Regions from separate parts of the Streptomyces sp. NPDC059247 genome, predicted to be linked through region 1. Evidence: riboswitches for the same ligand, from Rfam matches in the RefSeq annotation. Region 1 holds a riboswitch; each other region holds the start of a gene.

Region 1 (6,415 bases):
CCTCGAAGCGGTGGTCGAGATAGACCTCCAGGAGTTCCTTGAGGCCGAGGGTGAGGGGCTGCCCGTCGACCAGCGCCACGTTGTTGATGCCGAAGGACTCCTCCATCGGCGTCAGCTTGTAGAGCTGTTCGAGGACGGCCTCGGGCACGAAGCCGTTCTTGATCTCGATGACGAGACGCAGGCCGTGGGTGCGGTCGGTCAGGTCCTTGACGTCCGCGATGCCCTGGAGCCTCTTGGAGCCGACCAGGTCCTTGATCTTGGAGATGACCTTCTCGGGGCCGACCGTGAAGGGCAGCTCGGTCACGACGATGCCCTTGCGGCGCGCCGTGACGGTCTCCACGCTGGTCGTGGCGCGGATCTTGAAGGTCCCGCGGCCCGTCTCGTACGCGTCCTTGATGCCGGACAGGCCGACGATCCGGCCGCCGGTCGGCAGGTCGGGGCCGGGCACGAAACGCATCAGCGTCTCGAGGTCGGCGCCGGGGTGGCGGATCAGGTGGCGGGCGGCGGCGACGACCTCGCCGAGGTTGTGCGGGGGCATGTTCGTCGCCATGCCGACCGCGATTCCCGAAGCGCCGTTGACCAGCAGGTTCGGATAGGCGGCGGGCAGGGCGACCGGTTCCTGCTCCTGCCCGTCGTAGTTCGGGCTGAAGTCGACCGTGTCCTCGTCGATGGACTCGGTCATCAGGAGTGCGGCGGGCGCCATCCGCGACTCGGTGTACCGCATCGCGGCCGGCGGGTCGTCGTTCCCGAGGGAACCGAAGTTCCCGTGGCCGTCGACGAGGGGCAGCCGCATGGAGAAGGGCTGTGCCATGCGGACCATGGCGTCGTAGATGGAGGCGTCGCCGTGCGGATGCAGCTTGCCCATCACCTCGCCGACGACCCGGGCGCACTTGACGAAGCCGCGCTCGGGCCTGAGCCCCATCTCGTTCATCTGGAAGACGATGCGGCGCTGTACGGGCTTCATGCCGTCGCGGGCGTCGGGCAGGGCGCGCGAGTAGATCACCGAGTACGCGTACTCGAGGAAGGAGCCCTGCATCTCGTCGACGACGTCGATGTCGAGGATTCGCTCCTCGAACGCGTCGTCCGGCGGCGGTGTCTTCGTGCTGCGGCGGGCCATCGCGGCTGCGGCTCCTTCACCAACAAGGTTGATCTGACGCGGACCATTGTGGACCGTGCCACCGACAACGCCGACCGCGACCCGGACGAGGGACATCTCGAACGGGCGGGAACTTCGCCAGGTGTCGGCGCGCTTGCATACAGTGGCAGGACCTTTTCACATCGCGATCGAAGGGACGTACATGCCCATGGGTCACACGGCCACGGCCGAGGCCGGCTCCGGCGGCCTGACAGCTACCGAGCACCGGCTGCCGAACGGTCTGCGCGTGGTGCTGTCCGAGGACCACCTGACCCCGGTCGCCGCGGTCTGCCTCTGGTACGACGTCGGCTCGCGCCACGAGGTCGAGGGCCGCACGGGCCTCGCCCACCTCTTCGAGCACCTCATGTTCCAGGGCTCGAAGCAGGTCCACGGCAACGGGCACTTCGAGCTGGTGCAGGGCGCGGGCGGTTCGCTCAACGGCACGACGAGCTTCGAGCGCACCAACTACTTCGAGACCATGCCCACCCACCAGCTGGAGCTCGCGCTCTGGCTGGAGGCCGACCGCATGGGCTCGCTGCTCGCCGCCCTGGACGACGAGTCCATGGAGAACCAGCGGGACGTCGTCAAGAACGAGCGCCGCCAGCGCTACGACAACGTGCCGTACGGAACGGCCTTCGAGAAGCTGGTCGCCCTCGCGTACCCGGAGGGCCACCCGTACCACCACACGCCGATCGGCTCCATGGCCGACCTGGACGCGGCCACCCTGGAGGACGCGCGGAACTTCTTCCGCACGTACTACGCCCCGAACAACGCGGTGCTGTCCGTCGTCGGCGACATCGACCCGGAGCAGACCCTCGCCTGGGTCGAGAAGTACTTCGGCTCGATCCCGTCCCACGACGGCAAGCGGCCACCGCGCGACGGCTCGCTGCCCGAGGTCATCGGCGAGCAACTGCGCGAGGTCGTCGAGGAGGAGGTCCCGGCGCGCGCGCTGATGGCCGCCTACCGGCTGCCGCACGACGGCACGCGCGCGTGCGACGCGGCCGACCTGGCCCTGACCGTGCTCGGCGGCGGCGAGTCCTCGCGGCTGCACAACCGGCTGGTCCGCCGCGACCGCACGGCCGTCGCCGCGGGCTTCGGTCTGCTGCGGCTCGCCGGTGCCCCGTCCCTCGGCTGGCTGGACGTCAAGACCTCCGGGGGCGTCGAGGTCCCGCAGATCGAGGCGGCCGTCGACGAGGAGCTGGCCCGGTTCGCCGCCGAGGGCCCGACGCCCGAGGAGATGGAGCGCGCCCAGGCCCAGTTGGAGCGCGAGTGGCTGGACCGGCTCGGCACCGTCGCGGGCCGCGCCGACGAACTGTGCCGCTTCGCGGTGCTCTTCGGCGACCCGCAGCTCGCCCTGACGGCGGTGGACCGCGTCCTCGACGTCACGGCCGAGGAGGTCCGGGCCGCCGCCGCGACCGCCCTGCGCCCCGACAACCGCGCGGTGCTGGTCTACGAGCCCCTGGCGACCGAACAGAGCGACAGCGACGAGGAAGAGGGGGCGGACCAGTGACCGACGCTGCCGCGTCTTTGACGAGCATGGACTTCCACCCCCGGCCCGCCCCCGGCGTCGCCCGGCCCTGGGCCTTCCCGGCCCCGGACCGCGGCACCCTGGACAACGGTCTGACGCTGCTCACCAGTCACCGCCCCGGCCAGCAGGTGGTGGCCGTGGAGGTCTTCCTGCCCGCCCCGCTGGACGCCGAGCCGACCGGTCTCGACGGCGTCGCGACCATCATGGCCCGCGCGCTCTCCGAGGGCACGGACCAGCACGGCGCCGAGGAGTTCGCGGCCGAGCTGGAGCGCTGCGGCGCCACGCTCGACGCGCACGCGGACCACCCGGGCGTACGGGTCTCCCTGGAGGTCCCCGTCTCCCGGCTGTCCAAGGCGCTCGGGCTGCTCTCCGAGGCGCTGATCGCCCCGGCGTTCCTGGACACCGAGGTCGAGCGGCTGGTGCGCAACCGGCTGGACGAGATCCCGCACGAGTCGGCCAACCCGGGCCGTCGCGCCGCGAAGCAGCTCTCCAAGGAACTGTTCCCGGCCGAGTCCCGGCTGTCCCGGCCGCGCCAGGGCACCGAGGAGACCGTCGAGAGGATCGACGCCGCCGCCGTCCGCGCCTTCTACGCGGCGCACGTCCGGCCCTCCACCGCCACCGCCGTGGTCGTCGGCGACCTGACGGGCATCGACCTGGACAAGGTCCTCGCCGAGACCCTGGGCGCCTGGACCGGCGAGCGGGCGGAGCCGCTGCCGATGCCGCCGATCACCGCCGACGACACCGGGCGGGTCGTCGTCGTCGACCGTCCCGGCGCCGTCCAGACCCAGTTGCTGATCGGCCGGATCGGTCCCGACCGGCACGCGCGCGTCTGGCCCGCCCAGGTCCTGGGCGCGTACTGCCTCGGTGGCACGCTCACCTCGCGGCTCGACCGGGTCCTGCGCGAGGAGAAGGGCTACACGTACGGCGTGCGGGCCTTCGGGCAGGTGCTCCGTTCCGACGCCGGGGGCAACGGGGCCTCGATGCTCGGCATCAGCGGTTCCGTGGACACCCCTCACACCGGTCCGGCCCTCGAAGACCTGTGGAAGGTGCTGCGGACGCTGGCCGCAGAGGGGCTCACCGACGCGGAGCGCGAGACGGCCGTGCAGAACCTGGTGGGGGTGGCGCCGCTCAGGTACGAGACGGCCGCCTCGGTCGCCGGGACGCTCGCCGACCAGGTCGAGCAGCACCTCCCGGACGACTACCAGGCCCAGTTGTACGCGCGGCTCGCCGAGACCGGCACCGTCGAGGCGACGGCCGCCGTGGTCAGCGCCTTCCCGGTGGACCGGCTCGTCACCGTGCTGGTGGGTGACGCGGCGGTGATCGCGGAGCCCGTACGGGCGCTCGGCATCGGTGAAGTGACGGTCGTGACGGGCTGATTCCGGCCCGCTCCACCCGCCGATCCGGCAGGGAGAACCCCGACGGCACCGTCCGTCGGGGTTCTCTTTTTGTCCGAATTAGGGGAAAGAGTGGCTGTATGCCCTGTGGTAAGTCTTACAAAAATCCCGTCCAGTTGGTGATCGACAGACGATCCGCATAGCGTCGGTGCCGCTGTTCGTCAGTTGCACCCGCCGCACCCGCGGCATCGGACAGTCATCGCCGAGTCCCCGTCAGGCGCGAGCCTGGGGAGCCGGGGACCCACACGTAGTCCCTGGGGTGAATCGGACGCCTTCGCCGTGCGGAGGGGCCCGTAGGAGACCTTCCTGCTCCGAACCCGTCAGCTAACCCGGTAGGCGAGAAGGAAGGAAAGGACCAGCCACTTCATGGCGTTCACCCGTACCACCGGGAAGCACCGTGCTCCGAGCCGGACGGCGCGCCGCGGCGCGGGCTTCGCCGGAGCTGCGACGCTCGCCACCACCGGCGTCATCGGAACCCTCGCCTCCCCGGCGCTCGCCGCCGACGCGGAGCCCCGTTCCGCCGAAGACACCGGCCTCACCCGGGTGATCACCGAGGAGTCCCTCGTGGACCGCCTCAACGCCCAGGCCGCCGCCCAGGAACGGCAGGCCTTCGAAGCCGTCGCCAAGGCGAAGGCGCAGGCCGAGGCGAAGCGCAAGGCCGAGGCCCGCGCCAAGGAGATCCGCGAGGCCGAGGAGCGCGCCGCCCGCGACGCCGAGCGACGCCGACTGGCCTCCTTCCAGCTCCCCGTCGCCGGGACCTACGTGTCGACCGGCTACAAGACCGGCGGCTCCCTGTGGTCCTCCGGCAGCCACTCCGGCATCGACTTCCACGCCGCCTACGGCAGCACGGTCGTCTCCGTCGGATCCGGCACCGTCGTCGAGGCGGGCTGGGGCGGCGCGTACGGCAACAACATCGTCATCCGGATGCACGACGGCACGTACACCCAGTACGGCCACCTGTCCTCCATCGGCGTCCACATCGGCCAGACCGTCGAGCCGGGCCAGCGGATCGGGATCTCCGGCTCGTCCGGCAACTCGACCGGCCCCCACCTGCACTTCGAGGCGCGCACCAGCGCCGAGTACGGCTCCGACGTCAGCCCGGTCTCGTACCTGCGCGCCCGGGGCGTCCAGGTCTGACCCGGACACCCGTGCCGCGACCGCCAGGACGCGCTCGGCCGCACGTCGCGAAAGCCCCGGCTCGTACAGAGCCGGGGCTTTTCCCTTGGCCGTTCCGGTCGGCATGTTCCGGTGGGGCATCGGAAATTCCGGCGTACTGCAATAGAGTCGCGGAGAGTGCGCGAGAAAAGCGCCGCTCGAATTGTGTCTCGAAGCGACCAAGGCGGAGGTCGACATGCGCATTCCCGCGCACTCGGTGTGCACGGCGATCCGGGACGACATCGTTTCCGGGGTCTTCGGGCGGGGGAGCCGGCTCACCGAGGACCAGCTCGCCCGCCGTTACGGGGTCTCCCGCGTCCCGGTCCGCGAGGCCCTGCGGACCCTGGAGTCGGAGGGCTTCGTCGTCACCCGCAGACACGCGGGCGCGCAGGTCGCCGAGCCCACCGAGCGGGAGGCCGCCGATCTGATCGACATGCGGGCGCTGCTGGAACCGCTGGGGGCCGCACGGGCCGCCCAGCGGCGCACGGAGGCCCACCTCAAGGTGCTCAGGGGGCTGGTGAGGCTGGGGCGGGAGCGGGCCGCGCACGGCCAGGTCGAGGATCTGCGCGCGCTCGGGAGCTGGTTCCACGAGACGCTCGCGCAGGCTTCCGGCAGTCCGCCGCTGACGACGCTGCTGACCCAGCTCCGGCACAAGATCGCCTGGATGTACCTGGTCGACGGGCCGGAGCGGCCGGTGGAGACCTGGGACGCGTACGGCGCGATCGTGGACGCGGTGGCGCGCGGGGACGCCGAACGGGCGCGGACGCTGACGGCCCTGCACGCGGAGCGCTCGCGTCCGCTGCACCGGCTCAAGCGGCCGGACCGGGGACGTGTGAGGGTTTCGCAACATGCCGTCAACACGGCGAGTGCCCGGAATTAACGCGGACGCCCTACAAAAGGGAGAGGAATTCCGTCCGGGGAATTCCGTGCCGGTGATTTGCAGAGCTGTGATCGGCGGAGCGGTGATCGGCGGGGCGGGTTCGCCCGGAGCGTCCGGCCTGCCCGCCGTGTTCCGCGCGCGCTGTTTCGGTGTTCCGTGTTTCGCCCGTACGGTGCGACCCGTCGGCTTTCCGGCGCCCGGCGCCGTCTTTTCCGCCGGTCGCCCGCCGGGGAGACCGGCGACGCCTTCCCGGAGCTTCCGAAGTATCGGGCGAGCGCCCGTGGGGCGAGGGGCGAGAGCCCGCACGGACCCGGAGGCGCGCG
Region 2 (6,415 bases), on a different contig from region 1:
CGGCCTGGCCCTCGCTGGTCAGATAGTCGCCGAGGAAGATCGAGTTGGCGATGTGCAGGGCCAGCGGCTGCATCGAACGCAGGTGCACCTCACGGCCGCCCGCGATCCGCACCTCGACGTCGGGGCAGACGAAGCGGACCATCGCCAGGATGCGCAGACAGCGCTGCGGGGTGAGGTTCCACTCCTTGGCGAGGGGGGTGCCCTCGAAGGGGATGAGGAAGTTGACCGGCACGGAGTCCGAGTCCAGCTCGCGGAGCGCGTACACGACGTCGACCAGGTCCTCGTCGCTCTCGCCCATGCCCGCGATCAGCCCCGAGCAGGCGGAGAGCCCGGCGGAGTGCGCCTTGCGGACGGTGTCCACCCGGTCCGCGTAGGTGTGGGTGGAGGTGATCTGCCCGTACGTCCCCTCGGAGGTGTTGAGGTTGTGGTTGTACGCGTCGGCGCCCGCCTCCCGCAGCCGCTCCGCCTGCCCGTCCGAGAGCAGTCCGAGGCAGGCGCACACCTCGACGCCCTCGTTGCCCTCCTTGATGGCCTCGATGGTCCTGCCGACCCGCTCGACGTCCCGGTCGGTCGGACCCCGGCCGCTCGCCACCAGACACACCCGCTTGGCGCCGCCCGCGACCCCCGCGGCGGCGGCCCGGGAGGCCTCGTCCGGCTTCAGCCAGGTGTACTTGAGGATCCCGGCCTCGGAGCCGAGCCGCTGAGAGCAGTACGAGCAGTCCTCGGGGCACAGTCCGGACTTCAGGTTCACCAGGTAGTTGAGCTTCACCCGGCGCCCGAACCACTGGCGGCGCACCTTGCCCGCGGCGGCCACCACATCGAGCAGTTCGTCGTCCGAGGTCGCCAGGACGGCGAGCGCTTCTCCACGGGTCGGCGACTCGCGCCGCAGCCCCTTCTCCACCAGCGTGTTCAGCAGGTCCATAACCGTTGATCCTGTCCTACCGCCCGCCCCCGGGCCAAGGAGGAACCGAACAAACGGCCCCGAAGGAGGTGTGTGGATGACCACATCCCCACCCCGGCTTCCGTTGGCTAGGGTCTGTGCGCTGCCTACAAAAGGAACCCCGCATGTCACAGGCCGACGGGACCCGGGCCGTGGGCCCGCGCCGCACCGCGTTCGACTGGACCGAGGCCGAGGCGCGCCGCCGTGCCGACGCCGGTCTCGTCCGGGTGCTGCGGCCCCGCGCCGCCGAGTCCGACCTGCTGGACCTGGCGGGCAACGACTACCTCGGCCTGACCCGGAGGCCCGAGGTGACCGGGGCGGCGGCCGAGGCGGCGAACCGCTGGGGCGCGGGCTCCACCGGTTCCCGGCTCGTCACCGGAACCACCCGGCTGCACACCCGGCTGGAACGCGAACTCGCCGATTTCTGCGGCTTCGAGGCCGCCCTCGTCTTCTCCTCCGGCTACACCGCCAACCTGGCCGCGCTCACCGCGCTGGGCGGCCGGGACGCCCTGATCGTCTCCGACGCCTCCAACCACGCCTCGATCGTGGACGGCTGCCGGCTGGCGCGCGCCGAGACCGCCGTCGTCCCGCACTCCGATCCGGAGGCCGTGCGCAAGACCCTCGACGCGCATCCGGGGTGGCGGGCCCTGGTCGTCAGCGACTCCGTGTTCTCCGTCGACGGCGACCGGGCGCCGCTGTCCGCGCTCGCCGCCGCCTGCCGCGCGCACGGCGCCGGTCTGGTCGTGGACGACGCCCACGGCCTCGGCGTCCTCGGCGACGGCGGCCGGGGGGCCCTCCACGAGGCCGGGCTCGCGGGCGACGAGGACGTGGTGGCCACCGTCACCCTGTCGAAGTCCCTCGGCAGTCAGGGCGGCGCGGTCCTCGGCCCGGCCCGGGTGGTCGAGCACCTGGTCAACGCGGCCCGCACCTTCATCTTCGACACCGGTCTCGCCCCGGCCGCCGCCGGGGGCGCGCTGGCGGCCCTGCGCCTGCTGACGGCCGAGCCGGGGCTCGCGGAGCGGGCCCGTACGGTCGCGACCACCCTGCACCGGCTCCTCACCGGGGCGGGCCTGACGGCCGCCCGGCCCGACGCGGCCGTGGTCTCGGTGCGCGCCCCCTCCCCGGAGGCGGCGCTGCGCTGGGCGGCGGACTGCCGGGAGCGGGGGCTCGCGGTCGGCTGCTTCCGGCCGCCTTCCGTGCCCGACGGCGTCTCGCGGCTACGGCTCACGGCACGCGCGGACCTGACGGACGAGCGGATCGCGTACGCGGTGGAAACGATCCTGCGGACGGCACCGGCCGGCTGACCCGGCGGTCGGCGGCCCGGTCCGGTCCAGGGCCTTCGCGTTCACCGCTTCGGGCGACAGATGGGGACATATCTTGGGAGAACGCCTCCCGGCGCGGCCCGATCGGTGGCAGTCTGACGCGCAGTGCGATCCGGGGCAGCGGCCCCGGCGGGAAAGGGACGGCGTCGCCATGGCAGACCAGCAGGAAGCATCCGTCACTCTGCCGAGCGAACCCGCCTCGGTGTCCACGGCCCGGCGGTTCGTGGCGGAGGTTCTCGACGGCTGGGGCCTGGACGACGCCACGGAGACCGCGGACGCGATCCGGATCATCGTCTCCGAGCTGGCCACCAACGCCGTGCTGCACACCCTCGGCCAGTCGCCCACGTTCACGGTGGACCTCCGGCTCGACTGGGAGGAGCACCTGCACATCGGTGTCACCGACAGTCATCCGAGGCTGCCGCGCCGTCTGCCCGCCGCGGTCCAGCAGGACAACGGCAGGGGCATGGTCATCGTCAGGGTCCTCGCGGCGGAGTCGGGCGGACGTCTCTCCGTGACCCCGATCGAGGAGGGCGGCAAGACGGTCCGGATCTCCCTCCCGTGGATCCCCGCCCCGCTGGCCGGTCGCTGACGGGCCCGTGCCCGCCGGGGTGGGCACGACCCCTGAGCCGATGCGGTCGTCGGGGGCCCCGGGAGGGTGCCGGGCGGCCCGGGGCGGCTTCCGCGGGGGACGCGCGGTCGCCGGAGGGCGGCCCGGGTCCGTACGGGACGCGGCGGTGCCACCGCACCCCGCACGGACCGGCGCCGTCAGTTCCGCCGGATCGGCTCACGGACCGGCCGTCGGTTCCGCCGGATCAGCGGACGGACGGGCCGCCGGATCAGCGGACGCGGCCGTAGTAGATCTTCGACGACCAGATCTTGTCGAGCTTCACCCAGGACCCCGTCTTGGGCGAGTGCCAGATCTTGCCGCTCCCGGCGTAGATGCCCACGTGGTACACCCTTCCGCCGGAGTGGAAGAAGACCAGGTCCCCCTTCTGCCGTGAGGCGGCGGAGACGCGGGTGGTCCTGTTGTACTGCTGCTGCGCGGTGCGGGGCAGCGACTTGCCCGCCTTCTGGTACGCGTAGAGCGTCAGACCGGAGCAGTCGAACCTGGAGGGTCCGGCGCTCCCGTACCGGTACGGTGCTCCCTTCTTGGACGCGGCGACGCTCAGTGCCTTGTTCGCGTAGTTCGTCGCTGCCTGGGCCTCCGGCGCCGCACCGGGTGCGAGCAGCGTGCCGCCGACGGCGGCGAGAGTGAGAGCCGAGACGGCTCCGACCCGGGACAGCAGGGACGGGACGTGCATCTGCGCAGTCATGCGCAACCCTTCGTCAGCCGCCTGTGAAGGATGACCTGTCGGGTTCGGGCAGGCGAAGATGCCCGGCCGCGGGTGCGGCTTCACCCCAAGGGGCGGCCCCGCTGTGGGAACAGCGCGTACGCCCCGTAAAAATCGGGTCCTCCACTCCTGCCGGTCCAATCCTGTCGACCAGACGTCCGGGGCAGCGGCAGGACTCGGCGTCCGCCCGGACCGCCCCGCCGCGGCGGCGGGGGCTTGTCGTCGACAGGGATCTTGACCCACACCGGGGGTGAAATCCGAGTGGAAACGGCGATATGTGAGGCTCCTCACGACTGATCCATTCGGGTGGACAGGAGGGTTTCGTGATCATCGGAGTTCCCCCTGGCGAGCCCCGCACCAGCGATGGAACGTTCGATTCCGCCAGATGCGTACATCGGTGGCGCAAGTTGACCGGTCTGAATATCGACTCGTCGACTACTCCGAACGAGGGAGGGATTCTGCGATGCGCGTCGGCCGTCCGGCTCTCGACACGACACGGCCGGATGTCGATCCGTCAGGGGGAGGGCTCGGCTCCGCATGTGCCGTCACCGACCTGATGATCATGCGATCGCAAAGGCGTAGTTAACCAGCCGGAAAAACTTCCGCCCTAACGTGCAATGTCTGCCGGTGTGCCGCGTTCCGGCATTTCAACAAGGTGTTGAAGGTCGGTAGGGTCCGCAGCTGTCCGGGTCCCGTCCCGGCGGACGACTGTGAGGTGGAAGTGTGCAACTGAGCCCGCACGAGCAGGAACGCCTGCTCATCCATGTGGCCGCGGACGTGGCCGAGAAGCGCAGGGCGCGCGGGGTACGGCTCAACCACCCCGAGGTCGTCGCACTGATCACCGCCCATGTCCTCGAAGGCGCCAGGGACGGCCGCACGGTCGCCGAGCTGATGGCCTCGGGGCGCGAGGTGCTCACCCGCGACGAGGTCATGGAGGGCGTCCCCGAGATGATCCACGACGTCCAGGTCGAGGCCACCTTCCCGGACGGCACCAAGCTCGTCACCGTCCACGACCCCATCGTCTGAACGGACCGCCGCCGATGATCCCCGGAGAGATCCTGTACGCGGACGGCCCCGTCCCCCTCAACGAGGGGCGCCCCGTCACGCGCCTGACCGTGCTCAACGCCGCCGACCGGCCCGTCCAGGTCGGCTCCCACTACCACTTCGCCGAGGTCAACCCCGGACTCGAGTTCGACCGCGCCGCCGCGCGCGGGCAGCGGCTGCACATCGCCGCCGGAACCGCCGTCCGCTTCGAACCCGGCATCCCCGTCGAGGTCGAACTCGTCCCCCTCACCGGCCGCCGGATCGTTCCCGGGCTGCGCGGCGAGACCGCGGGTCCCCTGGACGCGAACGAAGAGGACTCCCGTGCCTGATCTGCACCGCGCCGTCTACGCCGACCTGTTCGGCCCCACCACCGGCGACCGCCTCCGGCTCGCCGACACCGACCTCTTCGTGGAGATCGAGGAGGACCGCAGCGGCGGCCCCGGACGCGCCGGGGACGAAGCCGTCTTCGGCGGCGGCAAGGTCATCCGCGAGTCGATGGGCCAGGCCCGCACCACCCGTGCCGAGGGCGCCCCCGACACCGTCATCACCGGCGCCGTGGTCATCGACCACTGGGGGATCGTCAAGGCCGACATCGGCATCAGGGACGGCCGGATCGTCGCCCTCGGCAAGGCAGGCAACCCCGACACCATGGACGGCGTCCACCCCGGTCTGGTGATCGGCCCCGAGACCGAGGTCATCGTCGGCAACGGCCGCATCGTCACCGCGGGCGCCGTCGACACCCATGTCCACTTCATCTCCCCGACCGTGGTCGAGCAGGCCCTCGCCACCGGCGTCACCACGCTCGTCGGCGGCGGCACCGGCCCCGCCGAGGGCACCAAGGCCACCACCATCACCCCCGGCCCCTGGCACATGGCCCGGATGTTCGAGGCCCTGGACACCTTCCCCGTCAACATCGGTCTGCTCGGCAAGGGCAACACCATGTCCCGGGAGGCCATGCACTCCCAACTGCGCGGCGGAGCCCTCGGGTTCAAGATCCACGAGGACTGGGGTGCCACCCCCGCCGTCATCGACGCCTGCCTCGACGTCTGCGAGGAGACGGGCGCCCAGCTCGCCATCCACACCGACACCCTCAACGAGGCGGGCTTCGTCGGCGACACCCTCGCCGCCGTCGCCGGGCGCACCATCCACGCGTACCACACCGAGGGCGCGGGCGGCGGGCACGCCCCCGACATCATCACCGTGGTCTCGGAGCCGAACATCCTGCCGAGCTCCACCAATCCGACCCGGCCGCACACCGTCAACACCATCGAGGAACACCTCGACATGCTGATGGTCTGCCACCACCTCAACCCGGCCGTCCCCGAGGACCTCGCCTTCGCGGAGTCCCGCATCCGGCCCTCCACCATCGCCGCCGAGGACGTCCTGCACGACCTGGGCGCGATCTCGATCATCTCCTCCGACTCCCAGGCCATGGGCCGCATCGGCGAAGTGATCATGCGCACCTGGCAGACCGCCCACGTCATGAAGAAGCGGCGCGGACCCCTCCCCGGCGACGGCCGCGCCGACAACCACCGGGCCCGCCGCTACGTCGCCAAGTACACGATCAACCCGGCCGTCGCCCAGGGCATGGGCCATGTCATCGGCTCGGTCGAACCCGGCAAGCTCGCCGACCTGGTCCTGTGGGAACCCGCCTTCTTCGGCGTGAAGCCGCTCGTCGTCATCAAGGGCGGACAGATCGCGTACGCGCAGCTCGGCGACGCCAACGCCTCCATCCCCACCCCGCAGCCGGTGCTGCCGCGCCCCATGTTCGGCGCGCT
Region 3 (6,415 bases), on a different contig from region 1:
GGCATCAGGTAGTGCAGGTGTTCGCGGGCGAGGCGGCGGACGTAGGCCGGGTCCTGGAGGCGGGCCTTCTCGTCCCTGAGTTCCTCGACGCGCCGGGCCGCCTCGGCGGCCTTGCGCTGCTGCTCGGCGATCTCGCCCTGCTGGGACACGTAGCTCCGCATGGGATAGGCGAGCGCCACCACGAGGGAGCAGACGACGAGGGCGAGGAAGGCCGCGCGGCCGGTGAGCCGGGAGCGGCGGGCCTGGCGGCGGGTCTGGGAGCGGTAGACACGGGCGGCGGTCTGCTCGCCGAGCAGCCTGATCCGGGTCGCGGTGGAGAACCGGTCCCGGTTCTTCGCGGCCATGTCGTGTCGCCTCCCCTGTTCACGCGTACGTCCCCGCACACGGTACGGGACCGAGTGCGGGGACGGACGGAACTACCGGGTGCGACTCCGTCAGCCCTTGAAGCGCGGGAAGGCGCTGCGACCGGCGTAGACGGCGGCGTCGTCGAGGATCTCCTCGATGCGCAGGAGCTGGTTGTACTTGGCGACGCGCTCGGAGCGGGCCGGGGCGCCGGTCTTGATCTGGCCGCAGTTGGTGGCGACGGCGAGGTCGGCGATGGTGACGTCCTCGGTCTCGCCGGAGCGGTGCGACATCATGCACTTGAAGCCGCTGCGCTGGGCCAGCTCGACGGCGTCCAGGGTCTCGGTGAGCGAGCCGATCTGGTTCACCTTGACGAGCAGGGCGTTCGCGGAGCCCTCCTCGATGCCACGGGCCAGGCGCTCCGGGTTGGTGACGAAGAGGTCGTCGCCGACGATCTGGACCTTGGTGCCCAGCTTGTCGGTGAGGACCTTCCAGCCGGCCCAGTCGTCCTCGAAGAGCGGGTCCTCGATGGAGACCAGCGGGTAGGCCGCGACCAGCTCCTCGTAGTACTCGGTCAGCTCGGCGGCGGAGAGGGACTTGCCCTCGAACTCGTACTTGCCGTCCTTGTAGAACTCGGAGGCGGCGACATCGAGGGCGAGCGCGATGTCCTTGCCCGGGGCGTAACCGGCTTCCTTGATCGCTTCGAGGATCAGGTCCAGCGCGGCACGGTTGGAGTCGAGGTTCGGCGCGAAGCCGCCCTCGTCGCCGAGGCCGGTGGAGAGGCCCTTGCGCTTCAGGACGCCCTTGAGCGTGTGGTAGACCTCGGTGCCCCAGCGGAGGGCCTCGGAGAAGGACTCCGCGCCGATCGGGGCGATCATGAACTCCTGGATGTCGACGTTGGAGTCGGCGTGCGACCCACCGTTGAGGATGTTCATCATCGGAACGGGCAGCAGGTGCGCGTTCGGGCCGCCGAGGTAGCGGAAGAGCGGGAGGTCGCTGGCCTCGGAGGCGGCGTGCGCGACGGCGAGGGAGACGCCGAGGATGGCGTTGGCGCCGAGCGACGACTTGTCCGGGGTGGCGTCCAGGTCGAACATGGCCTGGTCGATCAGGCGCTGCTCGGTGGCGTCGTAGCCGACGAGCTCCGGGCCGATCTGCTCGATCACGGCGAGGACGGCCTTCTCGACGCCCTTGCCCTGGTAGCGGTTGGGGTCACCGTCGCGAAGCTCGAGGGCCTCGAACGCACCGGTGGAGGCGCCGGACGGAACAGCAGCACGGCCGGTGCTGCCGTCGTCGAGGCCGACCTCGACCTCGACCGTGGGGTTGCCTCGGGAGTCCAGGATTTCCCGGGCTACGACGACGTCGATGGACGGCACGAGCATCTCCTTATGGGATGTGACGCTGGATGTGACGCAAGGTCGGCGCAGGGTCGGCTTGGCCTTGCGTCAAGAGCCTAACCGGCTCGGCGGCTCCGGCCAGCCGGGCGCCCGCCCCCTGGGACGAAAAAGGGCCCAAGGACATGCATTCAGGGGCGAAAGACCCCAGATCTACTGGACGGTAACCGAGAAGTCGCCCCGAAACCGCCGGGGCGGCCCTCCCGGGGCGCGGACGAGGGGGGTCCGTCCGTGACGGGGGATCCGGAAGGGGGGAGAGGAGTCCGTACGGGGCGGGGCTCCGTACGGACAGGGCGCGGGGCGTCCGTACGGACAGGGCGCGCGGCTCCGGACGGCGGAAACCCCGGACCGGTGCGCACGGGGGGGGGAGGCGCGCCGGTCCGGGGTGGTCACCGCGGGAGGGTCGTCGGTGCCGTACGGGCCGCCGGACCCGTGCGGACCGCCGGGCTCACTTGAGGTGGAGCTGCTGGCCCGGGTAGATCAGGTCGGCGTTGTCGACGACGTCCTTGTTCAGCTCGAAGAGCTTGGCCCAGCCGCCCGCGACGCCGTGCGCCTGGGCGATCCGGCTGAGGGTGTCGCCGGTCACGACCTTGTACTCGCCGTCGCCCTTCTCGACCTTCTTGCCGGTCGGGGTGGTGACGGTCGCCTTCGGCGCGGTCTGCTGCTGCGCGGCCTTCTTCGGGGCCTGGCGCTGCTCGCTGCGGGTCGTCGGCTGCTCGGCCGAGCGCTGCTGCTTCGGCTGCTGGGTGACGGTCTTGGGGGCGCTCTCGGCGGCGCCGCCGTCGTAGGAGGCACGGGAGAGGCCCACGCCGCAGCTCGGCCACGCGCCCTTGCCCTGGCCCGCGAGGACCTTCTCGGCGATGGCGATCTGCTGGGACTTCGACGCCAGGTTGGCGGTCGGGGCGTAGGCGGTGCCGCCGTACGCGGCCCAGGTGGAGGCCGCGAACTGGAGGCCGCCGGTGTAGCCGTTGCCCGTGTTGATGGACCAGTTGCCGCCGGACTCGCACTGGGCGACGCGGTCCCACTCGGCGGCGGTGGCGGCCGAGGCGGTGCCCGCGGTCATCAGCGGGGCGGCGACGGCGACACCGGTGACGCCGACGAGCGTGGCGACCTGGGTGACCTTGGAGGGACGGCGGTGTTTGCCCTTACCGGAAAACAGCATGGAGATTCTCCTCACCGACGCCTGCGAGGTGAGCTGTCGGGTTCGGGCCAATGAGTTGCCCGGCCGCGTGTCCAGCACGCGGCTCCACCCCGAGCCGATCGTCGGCCGTCTGTCTCAACGGCCGGGGTCGGCACTTACCTTGGGTCCCCCGCTCCTGCCTTCGGCGCTTGCGCGACGACTGTTCCCGACGGCCGACGGCAGGATTCGGCGTTTCGGTCGACGGGGCCCGCGGTGGCGAGCGGTGATGACCGTAGACACAGACCCACCGGAAGTTCAAAGAGGCGAATGACGGACATTCCGCCCCTCCTTGCCTTCCGGCGGGGAGTGTTTGCGCAGGTGAGAGGCGACGGGAGCAAAGTTTGCGGGTGTGACGCGCCAGTTGGGGCGAAGAGACTCATGTCTCAGTTGCCCAGAACCGGACATATGACCCCGAATCACTCCGCCCGCGCGACCGGACTCTCCGTCAGTTCAAGGCTCTGACCAGGGAGGATGAGGTCCGGGTCGGTACCGACCGTCTTCCGGTTGGCGTCATAGAGCGCGGTCCAGCCTCCGGGCAGCTCGTTCTGCTGCGCGATGCCGGACAGACTGTCGCCCGCCTTCACCGTGTACGCGCCCGAAGTGCCCTGACTGTCCGTTCCGCCGGAATTCGTGGAGGCGTCGGCCACGGGCTTCGCCGCGGTCTCCTCGGAGAGGCTGTCACCGGGCGCCGCGTGGCGACCGGTCTCGACGGATCCGCCCGGACCCACGGTTCCCTCCGGAGCCGCGTCGCCCCGGTGCTTGCCCTTGCCGGACCCCGTGGCCGGGGTGCCGGTCGTCGGCTCGCCGGACGTGCCCGGCGCGGCGGACCCGTCGGGCGCGGTGGTGGCGGGGGCGGGGGCGTCCGGGGAGGCGGGCGCCGTCGGACCGGTCGGCCCGCCCGTCACCGGCGCACCCGTCGAGGGCGCGGCGGGGCTCGTGGACGTCGCCGGGGCGGTGGGCGCCCCGGTGCTCCGTCCGGCCGCGCCCCGGGCCGCCTCCGCCGCGCTGGAGGACTGCGGGCCCGTCGTGCGGTTCGACTCGGCGACGGGGCCGCCGGAGGGCTTCGGGAGGTCCGCCGGGCCCGGGTTCACCTTCGGCCGGGCGCCGTCGTTGACGAGTCCCGCGATCGGCGCGCAGCTGGCCCACGCGGTGGAGCCCTTGGCGAGGGCCTTCTCGGCCACCGCTATCTGCTGGGCGCGGCTGGCCAGGTCGGGGCTGGGCGCGTAGGCGAGACCGCCGTACCGCTCCCAGCTGTCCTGGGTGAACTGGAGGCCGCCGTAGCGCCCGTTGCCGAGGTTGGCGCTCCACTGGCCGCCGGACTCGCACTCGGCGACCCGGTCCCAGGTGGCGGCGTCGGCGGCGGACGCCGAGCCGGTGGCGAGCAGGGGAAGCGCCATGGCGGACCCGGTCACCCCCGCGGCGACGACGAGGGCGGGGGCCTGACGGGGGCGGCGGTGTCGTCCGTTCCCGGAACGCATAGGAGCGCCTTTCGCGTGACAACTGGGGTGGTCGAACTGAGTGGTCGAACTGAGTTGTCGGGGAACGTAGCCCTATTCGAACGCTCATCACAAGTCGATGCACCCGCGATCACGTGAAGATCACATTTCTGATGCTCCGTCAGTCCTATGGAGGGGGGCGACCGGAGAGAACTCCACCGGAAGGGTGCGCAGCCCCCGCATGATGAGCCCGCCGCGCCACCGCAGTTCGGCCGGGTCGGCGGCGAGCCGCAGGTCCGGGAGGCGGGTCAGCAGGGTCGCCAGGGCCGTCTGTCCTTCGAGCCGGGCGAGCGGCGCGCCCAGGCAGTAGTGGATGCCGTGCCCGTACCCGAGGTGCTGGTTGTCGCGCCGGGCGAGGTCGAGGACGTCCGGTCCGTCGAACCGCTCGGGGTCCCGGTCGGCGGCGGCGAGAACCACGAGCACCGGGTCGCCCGCCGGGATCTCCTGCCCGCCGATCGTCAGCGGCCGGGTGGCGTACCGCCAGGTGGCCATCTCCACCGGCCCGTCGTACCGCAGCAGCTCCTCGATCCCGGTCTCCAGGAGCCCGGTCTCCCCGGAGGTGACCGACTCCTGGAGCCGGGCGCGCTGCTCCGGATGCCGGAGAAGCGCGTAAAGCCCGTTTCCTACCAGATTGACGGTGGTCTCGAAACCGGCGAAGAGCAGGATGAAGGCCATCGCGGCGGCCTCGTTCTCGGTGAGGTGCTCGCCGTGGTCGGAGGCCCGGATGAGACCCGAGATGAGGTCGTCCCCGGGCTCCTCGCGCTTGCGGTGGATCAGCTCCGCGAGATAGCCGCGCATCTTCTTCACCGACCGCGCGACCCCGCCGCGCGGCCCGCCGCCGTGCCGGATCATCATCCCGGCCCAGTCCCGGAAGTCGTCCTGGTCCTCCTCGGGCACCCCGAGCAGGTCACAGATGGCGTAGATGGGCAGCGGGAAGGCGAACTCGTGGATGAGGTCCGCGCTGCCCCGCTCCACGAAGGAGTCGATGAGCCGGTCGGTCAGCTCCTGCACGCGTGGGGCGAACTCCGCGACCCGGCGGGGGGTGAACGCCTTGGAGACGAGCCTGCGCAGCCGGGTGTGGTCCGGCGGGTCGATGTTGAGCAGATGGGTCATCAGCTCGGCCTTGCGCTCGCCCGGGATGCCCGTCTTCCCCTTCGCGTGCGGGGACTCGGCGTGGTGCGCCGGGTTCTTGGAGAGCCGCTGGTCCGCGAGGGCCTGCCGGGCGTCGGCGTACCGGGTCACCAGCCAGGCCTCGACCCCGCTCGGGAGGGTCGTGCGGTGCACCGGCGCGTGCGTCCTGAGCCAGGCGTACGCGGGGTAGGGATCGCTGGCGAACTCCCAGGTGAAGAGCTCGGGCGCGGGCCCGGAGACCGGGCACGAGGAGGCGCCGGGAACTTCTCCGGGGGCGGGGCGAGAGGCAGGTGCTGGACCGGGGGTGGTGCTCACCCCCCGACCGTACAGGCAGGTTCCGCCGGGTCCGGGTGTGGAGATTCCGTGAGGACGGGCCGGACGGGTGCCCTACATTCCTGACGGTGGACCCTCAGATGCTCAGGAGCACGTTCGCGGTCGTCGAGAGACGGGCCGAGCACGCCGTCACCTACTTCTACGCGCATCTCTTCCGGCAGGAGCCGTCCCTGCGCGAGCTGTTCCCCGGGGACATGCGGCCCCAGCGCGACCGGCTCTTCGCCGCGCTCACCCATCTGGTGGACCGTCTGGAGGACCCGGACCTCCCCGCGTACCTGGGGCGCCTGGGCCGCGACCACCGCAGGTTCCTCGCCACCCCCGCCCTCTACGCCTCGGTCGGCACCAGTCTGCTCGCCGCGTTCGCGCACGTGGCGGGGGCCGCCTGGACCACGGAGGCCGAGAAGGCCTGGACGGAGGCGTACGCGCACCTGGCCGAGCTGATGCTGGCGGGCGCCGACGAGGCCGTGGCGGCGGGCGAGCCCGCCTGGTGGGACGCGGACGTCGTCCGGCACGAGCGGCACGGCCCCGACCTGGCCGTCCTC

The links. Region 1 has a riboswitch for cyclic di-AMP ahead of ACFXGN_RS25350 (M23 family metallopeptidase). Riboswitches for the same ligand answer to the same signal wherever they lie in the genome.
Region 2: linked by a shared signal. The riboswitch ahead of ACFXGN_RS17650 (C40 family peptidase) and the one ahead of ACFXGN_RS25350 (M23 family metallopeptidase) in region 1 are both predicted to bind cyclic di-AMP.
Region 3: linked by a shared signal. The riboswitch ahead of ACFXGN_RS14010 (transglycosylase family protein) and the one ahead of ACFXGN_RS25350 (M23 family metallopeptidase) in region 1 are both predicted to bind cyclic di-AMP.

The regions. Positions count from the first base shown of each region.
Region 1 covers NZ_JBHYZW010000016.1:140,833-147,247, forward strand. The annotation lists gene ACFXGN_RS25335 (DNA topoisomerase (ATP-hydrolyzing) subunit A) at 1-1,117, opposite strand, end outside; gene ACFXGN_RS25340 (M16 family metallopeptidase) at 1,299-2,645, shown strand; gene ACFXGN_RS25345 (M16 family metallopeptidase) at 2,672-4,039, shown strand; cyclic di-AMP (ydaO/yuaA leader) riboswitch at 4,248-4,411, shown strand; gene ACFXGN_RS25350 (M23 family metallopeptidase) at 4,424-5,194, shown strand; gene ACFXGN_RS25355 (GntR family transcriptional regulator) at 5,409-6,092, shown strand.
Region 2 covers NZ_JBHYZW010000008.1:217,393-223,807, reverse strand. The annotation lists gene bioB (biotin synthase BioB) at 1-922, opposite strand, end outside; gene ACFXGN_RS17660 (8-amino-7-oxononanoate synthase) at 1,066-2,244, shown strand; gene ACFXGN_RS17655 (ATP-binding protein) at 2,414-2,851, shown strand; gene ACFXGN_RS17650 (C40 family peptidase) at 3,099-3,575, opposite strand; cyclic di-AMP (ydaO/yuaA leader) riboswitch at 3,579-3,785, opposite strand; gene ACFXGN_RS17645 (urease subunit gamma) at 4,317-4,619, shown strand; gene ACFXGN_RS17640 (urease subunit beta) at 4,634-4,966, shown strand; gene ACFXGN_RS17635 (urease subunit alpha) at 4,959-6,415, shown strand, end outside.
Region 3 covers NZ_JBHYZW010000006.1:97,469-103,883, forward strand. The annotation lists gene ACFXGN_RS14000 (septum formation initiator family protein) at 1-344, opposite strand, end outside; gene eno (phosphopyruvate hydratase) at 435-1,721, opposite strand; gene ACFXGN_RS14010 (transglycosylase family protein) at 2,182-2,895, opposite strand; cyclic di-AMP (ydaO/yuaA leader) riboswitch at 2,899-3,071, opposite strand; gene ACFXGN_RS14015 (transglycosylase family protein) at 3,330-4,391, opposite strand; gene ACFXGN_RS14020 (cytochrome P450) at 4,512-5,855, opposite strand; gene ACFXGN_RS14025 (globin domain-containing protein) at 5,942-6,415, shown strand, end outside.